4 regions of the Paenibacillus sp. FSL R5-0473 genome follow, and region 4 is predicted to be linked to each of the others. Evidence: a T-box and tRNA genes for the amino acid it is inferred to sense, from the RefSeq annotation. Region 4 holds a T-box; the other regions hold tRNA genes.
The links. A T-box is a leader RNA that pairs with one kind of tRNA and senses whether it is charged. The one in region 4 lies ahead of argS (arginine--tRNA ligase), so its partner is inferred to be a tRNA-Arg.

Region 1 (4,198 bases), 3.5 Mb from region 4:
ATAAGTTCAATCATAATCCGTTGGTATTCACGCAAAGCAAGCTTGCGTTGCATCAACAGTGTCTGCCATGTTACATCTGAAGTTACCGAAGGATTTCCATCCCGGTCTCCACCGATCCAGGAACCGAACCGCAAATACGTCGGCACATGCCAGTCATGGTCAGGATAAAATTTGTTCAGGCAGCGTTCCAGCTCCTGATATACATCCGGAAGTACGTGGAACAACGTTTCATGAAAGTAATACATCCCGTTCCGCACTTCATCAAGTACAGTCGGTTTGCGGTCGCGAAGTTCATCTGTCTGCCAGAGTGTAATAACCTCATTCAGCAGCTTCTCACGCAACTGTTCACGTTCACGCAACGTCAGCGTAGGATTATCAAGTGACATGACATCTTCGGATATCCGTTTATGGATGTCCAGAATAACCCGGCGCATAGCTTCGGTTGGGTGAGCTGTCATAACGAGTTCCAACGACAAATCGTCGAGAATCTCTTCCACCTCTGTATGAGACAGTCCACGTTCCTTAAGATCCTGTACTGCTTTCTCAATCGATCCTGGCTGCACAGCGTCCCCAGCAGAACGTTCATAATCCCGTTTACGCCGGATCCGATGGTTTTGTTCAGCAATATTAACTAATTGAAAATAAATAGCGAAAGCCCGAATAACCTGGTGACGATTGTCCGAGTCTAATTCCTGGATCATCGTTTTGAACTCTGCATAGAGTTCTGGCAGAAATTCTGCACGTAACGATTTGCTCGTTTCCCGAATCTTCTCAACGATATCTAGAAGCTCCGTGCCGCCTTGATGGACAAGAACTTCTCCGAGTATATTGCCCAGGAACCGCACGTCTCGCCGAAGCAGGTTGTTGGATTGGCTTTTGCTGGCGGTTACCATAGTTTCAGTCATGCTTATCCTCCCATCTGATCGTTCCATTCGTACACGTAAATTTGACACCTTCATAACATCATACAATAAAATGGTACGAAAATCTTTATTTTTCTACTAGAAAAAATGGGGATTATCCCCGATTTACAGCACAAAAACACGCTTTTTTATTCATTTTCTTGTTCTGCTTCAATTAATGGTCATATACTGTCGCATGATACCTTTTTCACGTACTTTAGATAAATCAAAAGTCTCATACCTATTCTTAAAAACTCATAAATATACAGTTCTTTTAGATATGATCCGATGTACCTGATATTAAGGTTAAACCGCATAATTTCATTGTTTGAGAACAGATGATATACAAAGAAACATGACCGGCAAAGCAAGCTTTTGTATACTTTACCACAGTGACGCAATAAATTAAAGATGTAATTATAATTTTCTTCCCACTACAGTCTGCTTACTAGGCAAGTTTCTTATGTATGTTGTTATTCAATTGGACTCAAAGGTATATCTTAACAGACTATTTCTACATATTGTACTTGTCTTCTTGGGCAGATTAATCTGTAGCTCTTACTAAAAAGGAGGAATCCACATGATGAAGAAAGGTACAACAATTATTGCTTCCGTGCTTCTGGTGGCCGCGATGGCTGGCCCTGCTGCTGCTGATGGTCATATGTCCAAAGGAATGGATACAACCGGCTCACGTGTCCGGTCTTATCAGGACACCAACTACATGGACCGCACAAACACTAATTCCAACATGAATATGAACATGGATGGAAACTACCGCAACAATGGTGACTATCGTACCAACAATGTTCGGGCAAACGCCACAACAACCGACCGTGACAACGGCATGGATTGGGGCTGGCTTGGTTTGTTGGGACTGCTTGGATTAGCTGGCATGCGTAAAAGAGTAACGGACCATAACGAACGTTAAATTGTGCGCTCTTCACTATACAATAGCTGCTGCGTCTTAGAGGCAGCTCATCCACAAAGATAAACAGAAGAGCCAAGACCTCCCTATTTGGATAGTAAAGGGGTCTTGGCTCTTTTTTTAAATAAACCTGTATTATACTTTACATAAATTATTATATAAAATAACTGCTGATTATTTCGTTAAATAAAATAAAAAAGCCTCTGCATCTGCAAAGGCTCTTTCATTACATTCTGTAAGCGGGTGATGGGAATCGAACCCACGCTATTAGCTTGGAAGGCTAAAGTTCTACCATTGAACTACACCCGCGTAAACAAAAATCGGGATGACACGATTTGAACATGCGACCCCCTGGTCCCAAACCAGGTGCTCTACCAAGCTGAGCTACATCCCGATACTAAAAAAATAATGGCGCGCCCTGAGAGATTCGAACTCCCGGCCTTTTGATTCGTAGTCAAACGCTCTATCCAGCTGAGCTAAGGGCGCAAAAATATTGGAGCGGAAGACGGGAATCGAACCCGCGACCCTCGCCTTGGCAAGGCGATGCTCTACCGCTGAGCCACTTCCGCAAATAAAGGATGCGCGTGGAGGGACTTGAACCCCCACGTCAAAGACGCTAGATCCTAAGTCTAGTGCGTCTGCCAATTCCGCCACACGCGCATATGATGGTGAGTCATGAAGGGCTCGAACCTTCGACACCCTGATTAAAAGTCAGGTGCTCTACCAACTGAGCTAATGACTCATACTAAAATGGCTGGGGATATAGGATTTGAACCTATGCATGACGGAGTCAAAGTCCGTTGCCTTACCGCTTGGCTAATCCCCAATAAAAATATGGTGGAGGCTGAGGGGATCGAACCCCCGACCCTCTGCTTGTAAGGCAGATGCTCTCCCAGCTGAGCTAAGCCTCCAACTATATGACCCGTAGGGGATTCGAACCCCTGTTACCTCCGTGAAAGGGAGGTGTCTTAACCCCTTGACCAACGGGCCCCATTTCCAAAGCTCTCAACCGGGATCGAACCGGTGACCTCATCCTTACCATGGATGCACTCTACCTACTGAGCTATGAGAGCAAATGGCTCCCCGAACAGGGCTCGAACCTGTGACAACTCGATTAACAGTCGAGTGCTCTACCAACTGAGCTATCAGGGAATATATGCATTTGCAGGGCAAATGCAATTCATCGTACAACGTCCACATGCAGAGCCTGTTTTCTATGTATGATGAAAGAGTTCGCTTGGCGGCGTCCTACTCTCCCAGGACCCTGCGGTCCAAGTACCATCGGCGCTAGAGGGCTTAACGGTCGTGTTCGGGATGGGTACGTGTGGAACCCCTCCGCCATCGCCACCAAACGCATAGCTTAGCTTACATTCAGAGATCGTTCTCTGAAAACTAGATTCGAAACGAAACACGCGAATTACAACTTGCTATTGGATAAGCCCTCGACCGATTAGTACTGGTCAGCTCCATGCATTGCTGCACTTCCACCCCCAGCCTATCTACCTCGTCGTCTTCAAGGGGTCTTACATACTGGGAAATCTCATCTTGAGGGGGGCTTCACGCTTAGATGCTTTCAGCGTTTATCCCGTCCGTACATAGCTACCCAGCGGTGCTCCTGGCGGAACAACTGGTACACCAGCGGTACGTCCATCCCGGTCCTCTCGTACTAAGGACAGCTCCTCTCAAATTTCCTACGCCCACGACAGATAGGGACCGAACTGTCTCACGACGTTCTGAACCCAGCTCGCGTACCGCTTTAATGGGCGAACAGCCCAACCCTTGGGACCTACTTCAGCCCCAGGATGCGATGAGCCGACATCGAGGTGCCAAACCTCCCCGTCGATGTGGACTCTTGGGGGAGATAAGCCTGTTATCCCCAGGGTAGCTTTTATCCGTTGAGCGATGGCCCTTCCATGCGGTACCACCGGATCACTAAGCCCGACTTTCGTCCCTGCTCGACTTGTAGGTCTCGCAGTCAAGCTCCCTTATGCCTTTGCACTCTTCGAATGATTTCCAACCATTCTGAGGGAACCTTTGGGCGCCTCCGTTACTCTTTAGGAGGCGACCGCCCCAGTCAAACTGCCCACCTGACACTGTCCCCGCACCGGATTACGGTACCAGGTTAGAACCTAGATACGATCAGGGTGGTATCCCAACGTTGCCTCCACGCAAGCTGGCGCTCACGTTTCAAAGGCTCCCACCTATCCTGTACAGATCGTACCCAAATTCAATATCAAGCTGCAGTAAAGCTCCATGGGGTCTTTCCGTCTTGTCGCGGGTAACCTGCATCTTCACAGGTATTAAAATTTCACCGGATCTCTCGTTGAGACAGCGCCCAAGTCGTTACGCCATTCGTGCGGGTCAGAATTTA
Region 2 (4,198 bases), 2.8 Mb from region 4:
GCGCCAAAACTATCCAGCTTATCCTTGAGATCCAGAATCATGCGTTGTGCAGTCTTCTTGCCGATGCCTGGCAATTTGGTCAAGAACGTAAGATTCTCCTGATAAATCGCCGTAACCACATGTTCTGGTGTACCTCCAGCGAGTATGCCCAGAGCAACTTTTGGACCAATACCGGATACTTCAATCAGTTTACGGAACAAACGCTGCTCATCCCGTGTAACAAATCCAAACAGCAACATCGCATCCTCACGCACATGATGGTGAGTGTACACGGTAATTTCGCCTTCTTGCTTCGCAAACGCAAATGGATTTGGACAGAATACGCGATACCCTACACCATGAACATCCAGCACAATATAATCATTCTCTACATGAATGAACTGTCCTCTTAGAAAATCAATCATTTTCGCAATACCTCATTCAACTTGGAATTTAATGTATAAGAGTGTGCATGGCACACGGCTACAGCCAATGCATCCGCTACGTCATCTGGTTTAGGAATGACCTGAAGACGCAAAAACATTTTGACCATCTCCTGTACTTGCTTCTTCTCTGCTTTACCGTACCCCACAACAGCCTGCTTGATCTGCATTGGCGTATACTCTGCAATAGGCAAACCCTTCTGTGCGGCAGCGAGTACCATAACGCCTCTCGCCTGACTGACAGACATTGCTGTTGTAACGTTCCGATTGAAAAAAAGTTTCTCCAGCGCTACTGCGTCCGGTTTGTATTTATCAATCAATTGCACCATACCTTCATATACATGAAGCAACCGTTCCTCTTCAGGGGTATGAGCTTCCGTCTGAATACATCCATATTGTACGGGTACCACCTTACTGCCGATTTTATCCACAAAACCAAAACCAACAATCGCAATCCCCGGGTCAATTCCCAAAAAACGCAAAACCATCTCTCCCTCACAAAAGCGAACATATGTATCGTTCATTTCATTATAACAAAAGATAGACCCTGCGGCAGGAAAAACTTTGTCTAACTGATTACTCGTCTTTATTCGCGGATTTTTTACATGTTTATTCGTATTTTCATGTATTTCAGTTCAAACGACAAAAAGGACATCTCTTCGATGTCCTTCACCACATTCCACGTATTTTAGATTCAATCGCTTGGTTACGTAAACCACCAATGTTATTGCTATTGCCAGCATCGTTTCAGTACTTCACAATTTTAATACCGTAGGTGAAGACGTTTGGATTACCCGCCATTACGGATTAAATGATGGTCTTCATCCACGGCATAGTCACTGAACGTAGAGATTACGCTATCATATTCATCCTTGTCCTGAATCCGAATACCCTGCTGCAATTGCTCGAGCACCCCTTCAGGCAAAGAACTTTCCAACGTCCCAACATCCAATTGAAAGAATGTACGAATAACCTTCTCTTCTGCAGGCTTACCCTCGTACAAATTAAGGTTCCCTACAGCATCTATGCTGATATAAGCCTGCTGTTTACAAAGCGGTGAAAGGTCATCTACACGTTGCTTCAGATGCAACTCATCTGATGTTCCAACGGTAGCATCCCATTCCGGATGTTGAGCCAGCAGCATCTTCAACTGTGGTCTAGCCATCTTGCCTAACTGCTCTGTTTCCACTCCACAGATGTACTTTGTCTCCAAAACCACACTTGTTAAATGATCCGGATCAGAATCAAGTTGCTCTACTAACGCCTGAATCTCCTGTTCTGATCTTGTTTCCTGCGTAACAGGGCCCATCACACTGGTTGCCTCACTAAAATTAGTTGTCAGCAAACGCTCTATCGCCGATGAGATAGACAACCCGCTGTAAGCCAATATCGTAACTGCAAGCAGAGCCGCCGTCATCCATACTGTTCGTTTCCACCTTCGCCAGCGTCTCTTGAATTGTTTTCTGAAGTTAAACGTGTTCACATGAACCCCTTCTATCACTTTTTAAACCTATTGTGACCTAAAGATTGAGGCTTTATGCACAATTAACTTGTAGTCTGAAGAAGGAACACACATGTGTTAGCTTAGAGAATTTGTCATAGTTAATATCGAACCTGCATTTATAGAATTTTATATAGATAAATATAAAAAAACACTATCTATAATTAGATAGTGTTTTTAGAGATCGGGATGACACGATTTGAACATGCGACCCCCTGGTCCCAAACCAGGTGCTCTACCAAGCTGAGCTACATCCCGTTATATATACCGGCGAGAGGACTCGAACCTCCACGGTTTCCCACTCGATTTTGAGTCGAGCGCGTCTGCCATTCCGCCACGCCGGCAAATTTGAAGTTATAATGGCGCGCCCTGAGAGATTCGAACTCCCGGCCTTTTGATTCGTAGTCAAACGCTCTATCCAGCTGAGCTAAGGGCGCAAATATTGGAGCGGAAGACGGGAATCGAACCCGCGACCCTCGCCTTGGCAAGGCGATGCTCTACCGCTGAGCCACTTCCGCACACGGTATTATTAATATAAAAAATGGCGGAACCGACGGGATTCGAACCCGCGATCTCCTGCGTGACAGGCAGGCATGTTAGGCCAACTACACCACGGTTCCAGATCACTTTCTCAAAGGAAAGTATAATTGCGGGGGCAGGATTTGAACCTGCGGCCTTCGGGTTATGAGCCCGACGAGCTACCGGGCTGCTCCACCCCGCGTCGTTATAAAGTTTATATGGTGGAGGCTGAGGGGATCGAACCCCCGACCCTCTGCTTGTAAGGCAGATGCTCTCCCAGCTGAGCTAAGCCTCCAACTATATGACCCGTAGGGGATTCGAACCCCTGTTACCTCCGTGAAAGGGAGGTGTCTTAACCCCTTGACCAACGGGCCTTAATGGCTCCCCGAACAGGGCTCGAACCTGTGACAACTCGATTAACAGTCGAGTGCTCTACCAACTGAGCTATCAGGGAATATATGCATTTGCAGTGCAAATGCAATTCATCGTACAACATCAACATGCAGAGCCTGTTTTCTATGTATGATGAAAGAGTTCGCTTGGCGGCGTCCTACTCTCCCAGGACCCTGCGGTCCAAGTACCATCGGCGCTAGAGGGCTTAACGGTCGTGTTCGGGATGGGTACGTGTGGAACCCCTCCGCCATCGCCACCAAACGCGTAGCTTACATTTCAGAGTTGTTCTCTGAAAACTAGATTCGAAACGAAACATGCGAATTACAACTTGCTATTGGATAAGCCCTCGACCGATTAGTACTGGTCAGCTCCATGCATTGCTGCACTTCCACCCCCAGCCTATCTACCTCGTCGTCTTCAAGGGGTCTTACATACTGGGAAATCTCATCTTGAGGGGGGCTTCACGCTTAGATGCTTTCAGCGTTTATCCCGTCCGTACATAGCTACCCAGCGGTGCTCCTGGCGGAACAACTGGTACACCAGCGGTACGTCCATCCCGGTCCTCTCGTACTAAGGACAGCTCCTCTCAAATTTCCTACGCCCACGACAGATAGGGACCGAACTGTCTCACGACGTTCTGAACCCAGCTCGCGTACCGCTTTAATGGGCGAACAGCCCAACCCTTGGGACCTACTTCAGCCCCAGGATGCGATGAGCCGACATCGAGGTGCCAAACCTCCCCGTCGATGTGGACTCTTGGGGGAGATAAGCCTGTTATCCCCAGGGTAGCTTTTATCCGTTGAGCGATGGCCCTTCCATGCGGTACCACCGGATCACTAAGCCCGACTTTCGTCCCTGCTCGACTTGTAGGTCTCGCAGTCAAGCTCCCTTATGCCTTTGCACTCTTCGAATGATTTCCAACCATTCTGAGGGAACCTTTGGGCGCCTCCGTTACTCTTTAGGAGGCGACCGCCCCAGTCAAACTGCCCACCTGACACTGTCCCCGCACCGGATTACGGTACCAGGTTAGAACCTAGATACGATCAGGGTGGTATCCCAACGTTGCCTCCACGCAAGCTGGCGCTCACGTTTCAAAGGCTCCCACCTATCCTGTACAGATCGTACCCAAATTCAATATCAAGCTGCAGTAAAGCTCCATGGGGTCTTTCCGTCTTGTCGCGGGTAACCTGCATCTTCACAGGTATTAAAATTTCACCGGATCTCTCGTTGAGACAGCGCCCAAGTCGTTACGCCATTCGTGCGGGTCAGAATTTACCTGACAAGGAATTTCGCTACCTTAGGACCGTTATAGTTACGGCCGCCGTTTACTGGGGCTTCGGTTCACAGCTTCGGATTGCTCCTA
Region 3 (4,198 bases), 2.2 Mb from region 4:
ATTGGCAGGAATCTATCGTGCAGGTAGCTACTGCGCTAGATATTGAAGAGCGGGCTGAACAGCTTTTACAAAAAAATAAAGACCAAGTAACTGAATCTCAGAAGGTTGCAGCCGATATCACCAAGACCAAACCTACAGCTGCATTCCTGCGCCTGGAAGAGAAGGATATGCGTTTGTTCTTCTCTTCCATTCCATCCACGCCATTCCCAGCTTCCAGTTATGTAGGAGCGGGTTATGAGGTTGGATTCACTCCCGATGCTCTCGTTACCAAACTCGAGGCAGAGAACCCGGATCGGATGAATGCCAGTATCTCGGTAGAACTTTTGCCTGAAATCAAAGCAGACTATCTGTTTATCGTGTCCATTAGCTCAGATGGGTCAGCTGAAGCGTTGCAAAAAACAAAAGATGAACTCAATGAAATCCAGCAACTCCAAGTATGGAAAAGCCTACCCGCTGTCCAAAATGGTCATGTCTATGTCCTCAATGCTAAGAAATGGCTCATTGACGGCCCCATTGCCGAATCGCTCAAACGTAATGAAATGCTCGAAGTTCTTGGGCTACCTGCTCCATAATAGTCAATATACCTCTGTTTCATCCACAACAAACAAAAGGAGATTCACCGGATTTTCGGTGGATCTCCTTTTGTTTTAATATTTCAAATGGCCTCATTCAGTTCTGTTTCATGAAAAATCATTCTACATGCTTAACAGCTAAATGTATTTCATGTACACCTTTCTCATCCTGCAATTAATTAGGGATAGGTAATCATCAAAATCATATATAACTTTCCGGCTTTTAATATATTTTGAAATTTTGGGCTGTTTCAATCCCAAGTGCACTCTGGATAAACGTATTAGCCACTTTCTCTACAGGTACAGGATTAAATCCAATAAAGAAATCCTTATATTTTTCCGCAGACTCTACAAACAGATTAGGACTAACCGAATTCAAACGAATGCCTCTTGGTAACTCAAACGCTGCCGCTTTGGCAAACGAATCAATAGCCCCATTGACCATAGCACTTGATGCACCTTGCTCAATAGGGTGGTCTTGTATAATGCCACTGACCAGCGTGAAACTCCCCTTGTCGTTAATATAGTGCTGTCCAATCAATACGATATTGACCTGTCCAAGCAGTTTACCCTGCACACTAATCATATTGTTCTCAGGTGTCAGTTCTTCGAGTTTCGCATAATGGGTCTGGCCCGCCGCCACAATGACGTAATCAATATTTCTCACCGTTTCGAAGAGGGTAGTGATACTCTCTGTCGAGGTCATATCCACCTGAACATCCCCGGATTGTCTACCTGCTGTAATAACCTCAACCGAATAATCTCTCAGTTTCGCAACAACAGCTTTACCTAGCGTTCCGTTTCCACCAATGACCAGAGCTCTTTTCATTACTGTTTGTCCTCCTTTATAAATAAATGCGGTTAATCAGATACGAATTGTTCTATTTATTTAAACAAAGATTCCATCCTTAATCAAATGACAATTGACCCTATTTTAAATAGAATACCCATATTCTTTTTAACACAAAAAAAAGCCCTTGCTATAAGCAAAGGCTCTTCTATATGTTACTAGGAAGCGGGTGATGGGAATCGAACCCACGCTATTAGCTTGGAAGGCTAAAGTTCTACCATTGAACTACACCCGCAAATAAAAAAAATCGGGATGACACGATTTGAACATGCGACCCCCTGGTCCCAAACCAGGTGCTCTACCAAGCTGAGCTACATCCCGATACTTATGAGAATAATGGCGCGCCCTGAGAGATTCGAACTCCCGGCCTTTTGATTCGTAGTCAAACGCTCTATCCAGCTGAGCTAAGGGCGCAAATATTGGAGCGGAAGACGGGAATCGAACCCGCGACCCTCGCCTTGGCAAGGCGATGCTCTACCGCTGAGCCACTTCCGCAAAACATATGGTGCGGTCGAGAGGACTCGAACCTCCACGGGGGTTAGCCCACACGGACCTGAACCGTGCGCGTCTGCCAATTCCGCCACGACCGCAAAATATAATGGTGAGTCATGAAGGGCTCGAACCTTCGACACCCTGATTAAAAGTCAGGTGCTCTACCAACTGAGCTAATGACTCGTAATGAAATGGCTGGGGATATAGGATTTGAACCTATGCATGACGGAGTCAAAGTCCGTTGCCTTACCGCTTGGCTAATCCCCATTAAAAAATCATGGGGCGATCGAGGGGAATTGAACCCCCGAATGCCGGATCCACAAACCGGTGCGTTAACCACTTCGCCACGACCGCCATAGAGTAAGCCATTCATCCACTAAGAGAATCTTAGTATTAACAATTTTACTTGTAATATACATTCTATCACAAATTCAGATGTAAATACTAAAAATGGTGCCGGCGAGAGGACTTGAACCCCCAACCTACTGATTACAAGTCAGTTGCTCTACCAGTTGAGCTACACCGGCACGGTGTATATTTAATTAAAAAATGGCGGAACCGACGGGATTCGAACCCGCGATCTCCTGCGTGACAGGCAGGCATGTTAGGCCAACTACACCACGGTTCCAGATCACTTTCTCAAAGGAAAGTATAATTGCGGGGGCAGGATTTGAACCTGCGGCCTTCGGGTTATGAGCCCGACGAGCTACCGGGCTGCTCCACCCCGCGTCGTTATAAAGTTTATATGGTGGAGGCTGAGGGGATCGAACCCCCGACCCTCTGCTTGTAAGGCAGATGCTCTCCCAGCTGAGCTAAGCCTCCATATTATGACCCGTAGGGGATTCGAACCCCTGTTACCTCCGTGAAAGGGAGGTGTCTTAACCCCTTGACCAACGGGCCTTGCTAAAAAAAATCTGGCGGAGAGAGAGGGATTCGAACCCTCGAGACGCTTGTGACGCCTACACGATTTCCAATCGTGCTCCTTCGGCCAGCTCGGACACCTCTCCATATGGCTCCCCGAACAGGGCTCGAACCTGTGACAACTCGATTAACAGTCGAGTGCTCTACCAACTGAGCTATCAGGGAATGGTGGAGCCAAGCGGGATCGAACCGCTGACCTCCTGCTTGCAAGGCAGGCGCTCTCCCAGCTGAGCTATGGCCCCATACACTGTGTATTTCTTGTTGTGGTCTTGCTATGGGCCCTGGTGGACTCGAACCACCGGCCTCACCCTTATCAGAGGTGCGCTCTAACCAACTGAGCTAAGGGCCCTAATATATATCCCTTATTCCTTGGCAAGGGGGGCAAAAAAAATACCCCAAAGGGAAATCGCTTGGCGGCGTCCTACTCTCCCAGGACCCTGCGGTCCAAGTACCATCGGCGCTAGAGGGCTTAACGGTCGTGTTCGGGATGGGTACGTGTGGAACCCCTCCGCCATCGCCACCAAACGCATAGCTTAGCTTACATTCAGAGATCGTTCTCTGAAAACTAGATTCGAAACGAAACATGCGAATGACAACTTGCTATTGGATAAGCCCTCGACCGATTAGTACTGGTCAGCTCCATGCATTGCTGCACTTCCACCCCCAGCCTATCTACCTCGTCGTCTTCAAGGGGTCTTACATACTGGGAAATCTCATCTTGAGGGGGGCTTCACGCTTAGATGCTTTCAGCGTTTATCCCGTCCGTACATAGCTACCCAGCGGTGCTCCTGGCGGAACAACTGGTACACCAGCGGTACGTCCATCCCGGTCCTCTCGTACTAAGGACAGCTCCTCTCAAATTTCCTACGCCCACGACAGATAGGGACCGAACTGTCTCACGACGTTCTGAACCCAGCTCGCGTACCGCTTTAATGGGCGAACAGCCCAACCCTTGGGACCTACTTCAGCCCCAGGATGCGATGAGCCGACATCGAGGTGCCAAACCTCCCCGTCGATGTGGACTCTTGGGGGAGATAAGCCTGTTATCCCCAGGGTAGCTTTTATCCGTTGAGCGATGGCCCTTCCATGCGGTACCACCGGATCACTAAGCCCGACTTTCGTCCCTGCTCGACTTGTAGGTCTCGCAGTCAAGCTCCCTTATGCCTTTGCACTCTTCGAATGATTTCCAACCATTCTGAGGGAACCTTTGGGCGCCTCCGTTACTCTTTAGGAGGCGACCGCCCCAGTCAAACTGCCCACCTGACACTGTCCCCGCACCGGATTACGGTACCAGGTTAGAACCTAGATACGATCAGGGTGGTATCCCAACGTTGCCTCCACGCAAGCTGGCGCTCACGTTTCA
Region 4 (4,198 bases):
TGGCAATGACCGAAGGCTCATTCCGATGAATTGCTTTTTCCAGATACTCGGGATAATCACCAAGCAGTTTCAGCAATGCCCATGAGGTATCTCCGATAGGGGGTAGAGTGGTTACTGTGTTATTCTCACCATCCGCAAGGCTGGGGTTAGGCAGAGGGTTTTCATTTTCCACGGGGATCGCCTCTTCTGCCTTGGCAAGCACACTTTGAATCCGGGCATGGGTATACTGCACATAAGGTCCGGTCTCTCCTTCAAAACTCACCGCATCCTCCAAGGAGAAGTCCACATCGTTTAACCGATTATTACGCAGATCACCGAAGACAATGGCCCCTACACCGACCGCCTCAGCCACCTTCTGAGGGTTCTCCAGATTCGGGTTTTTCTCCTGAATAATTTGCAAAGCACGAGCAACTGCCTCATCCAACACTTCCTGCAAAAAGACGACTTTACCGCGGCGGGTAGACATTTTCCGTCCCTCAAAACGCATTAATCCAAACGGGATATGTTCACAATTCGCAGACCATTCATGACCCATCCGGGATAGGACCGCAAATACCTGCCGGAAATGTAACTTCTGCTCGCCTCCGACCACGTATAACAACCGATCTGCCTTCATCACCTCATGACGATAGACTGCCGTAGCCAAATCCCGAGTAGGATAGATTGTTGTTCCATCTTTTTTGATAATCAGGCACGGGGGCATGTTCTCATCTTCCAGACGTACCACGAGTGCTCCATCACTCTCTTCAAGTAAACCTTTTGCCTTCAGTTCTTCAACCACTGCACCCATCTTGTCATTGTAAAAGCTCTCCCCCAGCGTATGGTCGAACTGCACATTCAGACGTTCATACATCCGGTTGAATTCCTTCATGCTCACTTCCACAAAGAACGCCCATAACCGCTGTGCTTCATCATCCCCTTGCTCCAGCTTGCGGAACCAGTCGCGTGCCTCAATCTCCAGAGAAGGATCGTTCTCCGCCTCATCGTGGAAGCGCACATACAGTTCCAGTGACGTACGGATCGGGTCTGCCTGCAACGCTTCATCATTGCCCCACCGTTTATACGCTGCGATCTGCTTGCCAAACTGGGTTCCCCAGTCTCCCAGATGATTCACACTTACAGAGGTATAACCCGCTTCGTTATACAACCGATACAGTGCTGCACCGATTACAGTAGAACGCAAATGTCCGATTCCGAAGGGTTTTGCGATGTTAGGGGAAGACATATCAATCACAACACGTGAACCTTGACCAAGCTGAAGCTTACCAAATGCCGCATTCCCCAGTTCTTTCAGCAGATTCGGCGCGAGCTTCTCCCGATTAAAACGGATATTTACATACGGCCCGGCGGGATTCGCTTCAATTCCAGATGCCTGCAATCCCGTTGCGAGCTCAGTTGCAATAACTGCCGGTGCTTTCTTTAATAACTTCGCTAATGCAAAACAAGGGAATGCTGCATCCCCCATCTCCGCCTGAGGTGGGACTTCCAATAATCTCAGAACCTCTTCTTCATTCAATCCCGTTAAAGGGGCAATATCGGCCGCAGCCTGCTTCATCAACATGCCAAACACTCCTTATCCATTCATTATTGGCTGAAAATAAACACAAAAAAAGCTCTCGTCTCTAAATAAGAGACGAGAGCTGACTTAACAGTTCCCGCGGTACCACTCTAGGTGAACAGCTTACTCTTAATATGCATCAACATGCATACCAGTAGAACCTGTTCCGCTCGATGCGTATAACGGTCGCAAGCCGGGTTACCCTCAGACAGATATGGCCTATCCCCAATCGGGGTACGTACCTCTTTTCGGATAACCATCTCACGGGTGCGGTTCACTCAGGTCATGTCATACCGGCTTCCACCTCTCCCGGCTCGCTGTCATGTATGGATCTGGCTACTCTCCCGATCATTGATATTCTTCGTTTCAATTCATTGCCATCATTATACATACCACGATCAGACTTGGCAACCTGCATTAAAAATCCCCTACTGAAAGGCAACACATAGGCACATCGTCTCAGATGCTTATGTTCACTGCCTTCCCTTAGGGGACAACGGTCATTATCGGTTTTAATTATATATTCCAGTGAAATAATATTTACGCCACTGCTGCCATAAACCGGCAAGCTTCTGCACATCTGCGGCAAGCCTCTGCACATGCTTGGCAGTGATCATGGTGGTGTTTGCCACACTCAGCGGCGCAAGCTTCACAAGCTTTCACACACAATTCGCATATTTCAGCAATGAAATCACTTCCCCGTGTCATCGCTTGTGCAGCAAAACTGCAGATCTCCGCACATTCCCGATTCAAACGAATGCAATCACGCAACATCGCCAGATCATATTCTTTCAGACTCGATATGTAACATACGTTGCATGCATTCATGCACTCCAGGCAAGCATCGATACATTGTTGATATTGTTGTTGTGTCATTTAAAGTTACCCCCCAGGCAAAGTTTGCTATGCATCTTAATACCCAGTTCGGAGGAATATTGAATCATCTAACCTACTTTATCGCTTCCAATTCCAGTAATTGGTCACGAATGACAGTTTGGTCAAAATGTTCACCTATAAACACAGCAACATTAGGGACCTCTCCCTGAGGTGTGATCTTCATGTAATCCGATTCACGGTAGGCATACTGGAACCAGAAACGGCTCGCCGTGTCACTAAACGATAAGATGCCTTTTGCTCGATATACATCTCGTGGCAAAGCAGATACAAATTGTTCAAATGCTTCGCTGTTCACCGGATGACTGAAATAATGCGTATACACCATGACATGTTCGTGTGATGCATGAGGCGCGGAATGTTCGTGACCAGGGTCATGGACATGGCTATGGGATGCGTCAGTATTTGTAGCATCGTCTTGGACCGTGTGATCTGTATGTTCATGACCATGATTGCAGCCATGTGTACCACAAGCTTCCGTATGCACATGATGCTCTTGGTGAGCCGGCTTACCTGCTTCAGAAGCTGAATCACGCACGTGTACGTCTGCCCCGCTGCGAAGCAACAGATCCATCTCCACCTCACATTTGACCGTAGGGATTACAGGTGCGAAGCCATTCCATTTTGCCAAAAGCTGCTCCAGATCTTGCAGTTCCTGTGCACTCACCTGATCCGTTTTGTTCAAGAGAAGCACAGACGCACAACGAATCTGCTCCTGCATTAGCTTGAAGGTCTGCCCCTTCTGCTCCTGATACAGACCAGACAGATGTGCTGCATCCACAACGGTAATGAGACTTTTCAGTTCCAGTCGCATGTAGAGTGAGGTCTCCGTTACCGCATCCAGAATCTCCATTGGATTCGCCGCACCGGTTGCTTCAATGATAATCACATCCGGTGATTCCTCCTGAACGAGATCGGCAAGTTGCAATCCCAAGTCACCACGTACGGTACAACAGATGCAGCCACCTAACATCTCTGTCATTGGAACGGTGGAATCCACAATCTGACCATCCAGATTGACTTCGCCCAACTCATTCATAACCACTGCGGGACGCAAACCCTGCTGTTGCCAATGTTCAATCAACTGAACAAGCAGTGTTGTTTTGCCACTCCCCAAAAAACCTGACAGTATATATACAGGTATGGATTGTTCTTTTATAATCGTTTCATTCATGCGTATACACCTCTCTGATTGTCCTTCTTGTAACCTGATCTATCTATATCTAGCGAGTGTACACCATCCCGCATTCGTTGTGCAATAACGTTCAACTCTTCCCCAGTACATTGCCTGATTCTAACGGATGGTCTATGCTATGAGGACATGTTGATTGAAGGAGGAAGTTTCATGACTAATTCAGTGGAACAACATCGCCAGGAAGCCCCTGACACGGTATCGTGCATGATTGTTACAGTGTCTGACACACGAACCAAAGACACGGATACCAGTGGCCAGCTCATGCACCAGCTTCTGAATGAAGCAGGTTATCAGATCGTTGAATACATCATCACACCAGATGAAACGGAGAACATTCGAAGCATCCTGCAAGATGCAGCTGTTCGTGATGATATTGAAGCCGTGCTGCTTAACGGCGGGACAGGGATTGCACCCCGAGATACAACCTACGAAGCAGTATCCTCACTACTGGACAAGGAACTACCGGGCTTTGGTGAGATCTTCCGTTTTCTCAGTTACACCGAAGATATCGGTTCCGCTGCCATCCTGAGCAGAGCCGTCGCTGGAACGAT

Region 1: it encodes a tRNA-Arg, which carries the amino acid that the T-box ahead of argS (arginine--tRNA ligase) is inferred to sense. The anticodon was not compared.
Region 2: it encodes a tRNA-Arg, which carries the amino acid that the T-box ahead of argS (arginine--tRNA ligase) is inferred to sense. The anticodon was not compared.
Region 3: it encodes a tRNA-Arg, which carries the amino acid that the T-box ahead of argS (arginine--tRNA ligase) is inferred to sense. The anticodon was not compared.

What each region holds. Positions count from the first base shown of each region.
Region 1 covers NZ_JBBORL010000001.1:6,818,536-6,822,733, reverse strand. The annotation lists gene ppc (phosphoenolpyruvate carboxylase) at 1-905, opposite strand, end outside; gene MKY28_RS29960 (WGxxGxxG family protein) at 1,483-1,830, shown strand; tRNA gene MKY28_RS29955 (tRNA-Gly) at 2,066-2,136, opposite strand; tRNA gene MKY28_RS29950 (tRNA-Pro) at 2,148-2,221, opposite strand; tRNA gene MKY28_RS29945 (tRNA-Arg) at 2,237-2,313, opposite strand; tRNA gene MKY28_RS29940 (tRNA-Gly) at 2,322-2,396, opposite strand; tRNA gene MKY28_RS29935 (tRNA-Leu) at 2,407-2,487, opposite strand; tRNA gene MKY28_RS29930 (tRNA-Lys) at 2,494-2,569, opposite strand; tRNA gene MKY28_RS29925 (tRNA-Gln) at 2,579-2,653, opposite strand; tRNA gene MKY28_RS29920 (tRNA-Val) at 2,663-2,738, opposite strand; tRNA gene MKY28_RS29915 (tRNA-Glu) at 2,746-2,817, opposite strand; tRNA gene MKY28_RS29910 (tRNA-Thr) at 2,828-2,900, opposite strand; tRNA gene MKY28_RS29905 (tRNA-Asn) at 2,904-2,979, opposite strand; rRNA gene rrf (5S ribosomal RNA) at 3,063-3,179, opposite strand; rRNA gene MKY28_RS29895 (23S ribosomal RNA) at 3,258-4,198, opposite strand, start outside.
Region 2 covers NZ_JBBORL010000001.1:521,911-526,108, reverse strand. The annotation lists gene ruvA (Holliday junction branch migration protein RuvA) at 1-404, opposite strand, end outside; gene ruvC (crossover junction endodeoxyribonuclease RuvC) at 401-904, opposite strand; gene MKY28_RS02455 (BofC C-terminal domain-containing protein) at 1,213-1,905, opposite strand; tRNA gene MKY28_RS02450 (tRNA-Pro) at 2,108-2,181, opposite strand; tRNA gene MKY28_RS02445 (tRNA-Leu) at 2,189-2,267, opposite strand; tRNA gene MKY28_RS02440 (tRNA-Arg) at 2,284-2,360, opposite strand; tRNA gene MKY28_RS02435 (tRNA-Gly) at 2,367-2,441, opposite strand; tRNA gene MKY28_RS02430 (tRNA-Asp) at 2,466-2,543, opposite strand; tRNA gene MKY28_RS02425 (tRNA-Met) at 2,571-2,644, opposite strand; tRNA gene MKY28_RS02420 (tRNA-Val) at 2,662-2,737, opposite strand; tRNA gene MKY28_RS02415 (tRNA-Glu) at 2,745-2,816, opposite strand; tRNA gene MKY28_RS02410 (tRNA-Asn) at 2,821-2,896, opposite strand; rRNA gene rrf (5S ribosomal RNA) at 2,980-3,096, opposite strand; rRNA gene MKY28_RS02400 (23S ribosomal RNA) at 3,170-4,198, opposite strand, start outside.
Region 3 covers NZ_JBBORL010000001.1:5,560,110-5,564,307, forward strand. The annotation lists gene MKY28_RS24355 (ABC transporter substrate-binding protein) at 1-572, shown strand, start outside; gene MKY28_RS24360 (short chain dehydrogenase) at 796-1,401, opposite strand; tRNA gene MKY28_RS24365 (tRNA-Gly) at 1,587-1,657, opposite strand; tRNA gene MKY28_RS24370 (tRNA-Pro) at 1,670-1,743, opposite strand; tRNA gene MKY28_RS24375 (tRNA-Arg) at 1,760-1,836, opposite strand; tRNA gene MKY28_RS24380 (tRNA-Gly) at 1,843-1,917, opposite strand; tRNA gene MKY28_RS24385 (tRNA-Leu) at 1,926-2,012, opposite strand; tRNA gene MKY28_RS24390 (tRNA-Lys) at 2,022-2,097, opposite strand; tRNA gene MKY28_RS24395 (tRNA-Gln) at 2,107-2,181, opposite strand; tRNA gene MKY28_RS24400 (tRNA-His) at 2,193-2,268, opposite strand; tRNA gene MKY28_RS24405 (tRNA-Thr) at 2,366-2,441, opposite strand; tRNA gene MKY28_RS24410 (tRNA-Asp) at 2,465-2,542, opposite strand; tRNA gene MKY28_RS24415 (tRNA-Met) at 2,570-2,643, opposite strand; tRNA gene MKY28_RS24420 (tRNA-Val) at 2,661-2,736, opposite strand; tRNA gene MKY28_RS24425 (tRNA-Glu) at 2,743-2,814, opposite strand; tRNA gene MKY28_RS24430 (tRNA-Ser) at 2,830-2,921, opposite strand; tRNA gene MKY28_RS24435 (tRNA-Asn) at 2,925-3,000, opposite strand; tRNA gene MKY28_RS24440 (tRNA-Ala) at 3,002-3,077, opposite strand; tRNA gene MKY28_RS24445 (tRNA-Ile) at 3,111-3,184, opposite strand; rRNA gene rrf (5S ribosomal RNA) at 3,244-3,360, opposite strand; rRNA gene MKY28_RS24455 (23S ribosomal RNA) at 3,439-4,198, opposite strand, start outside.
Region 4 covers NZ_JBBORL010000001.1:3,311,208-3,315,405, forward strand. The annotation lists gene argS (arginine--tRNA ligase) at 1-1,561, opposite strand, end outside; T-box leader at 1,627-1,919, opposite strand; gene MKY28_RS14335 (four-helix bundle copper-binding protein) at 2,099-2,434, opposite strand; gene MKY28_RS14340 (CobW family GTP-binding protein) at 2,508-3,626, opposite strand; gene MKY28_RS14345 (MogA/MoaB family molybdenum cofactor biosynthesis protein) at 3,798-4,198, shown strand, end outside.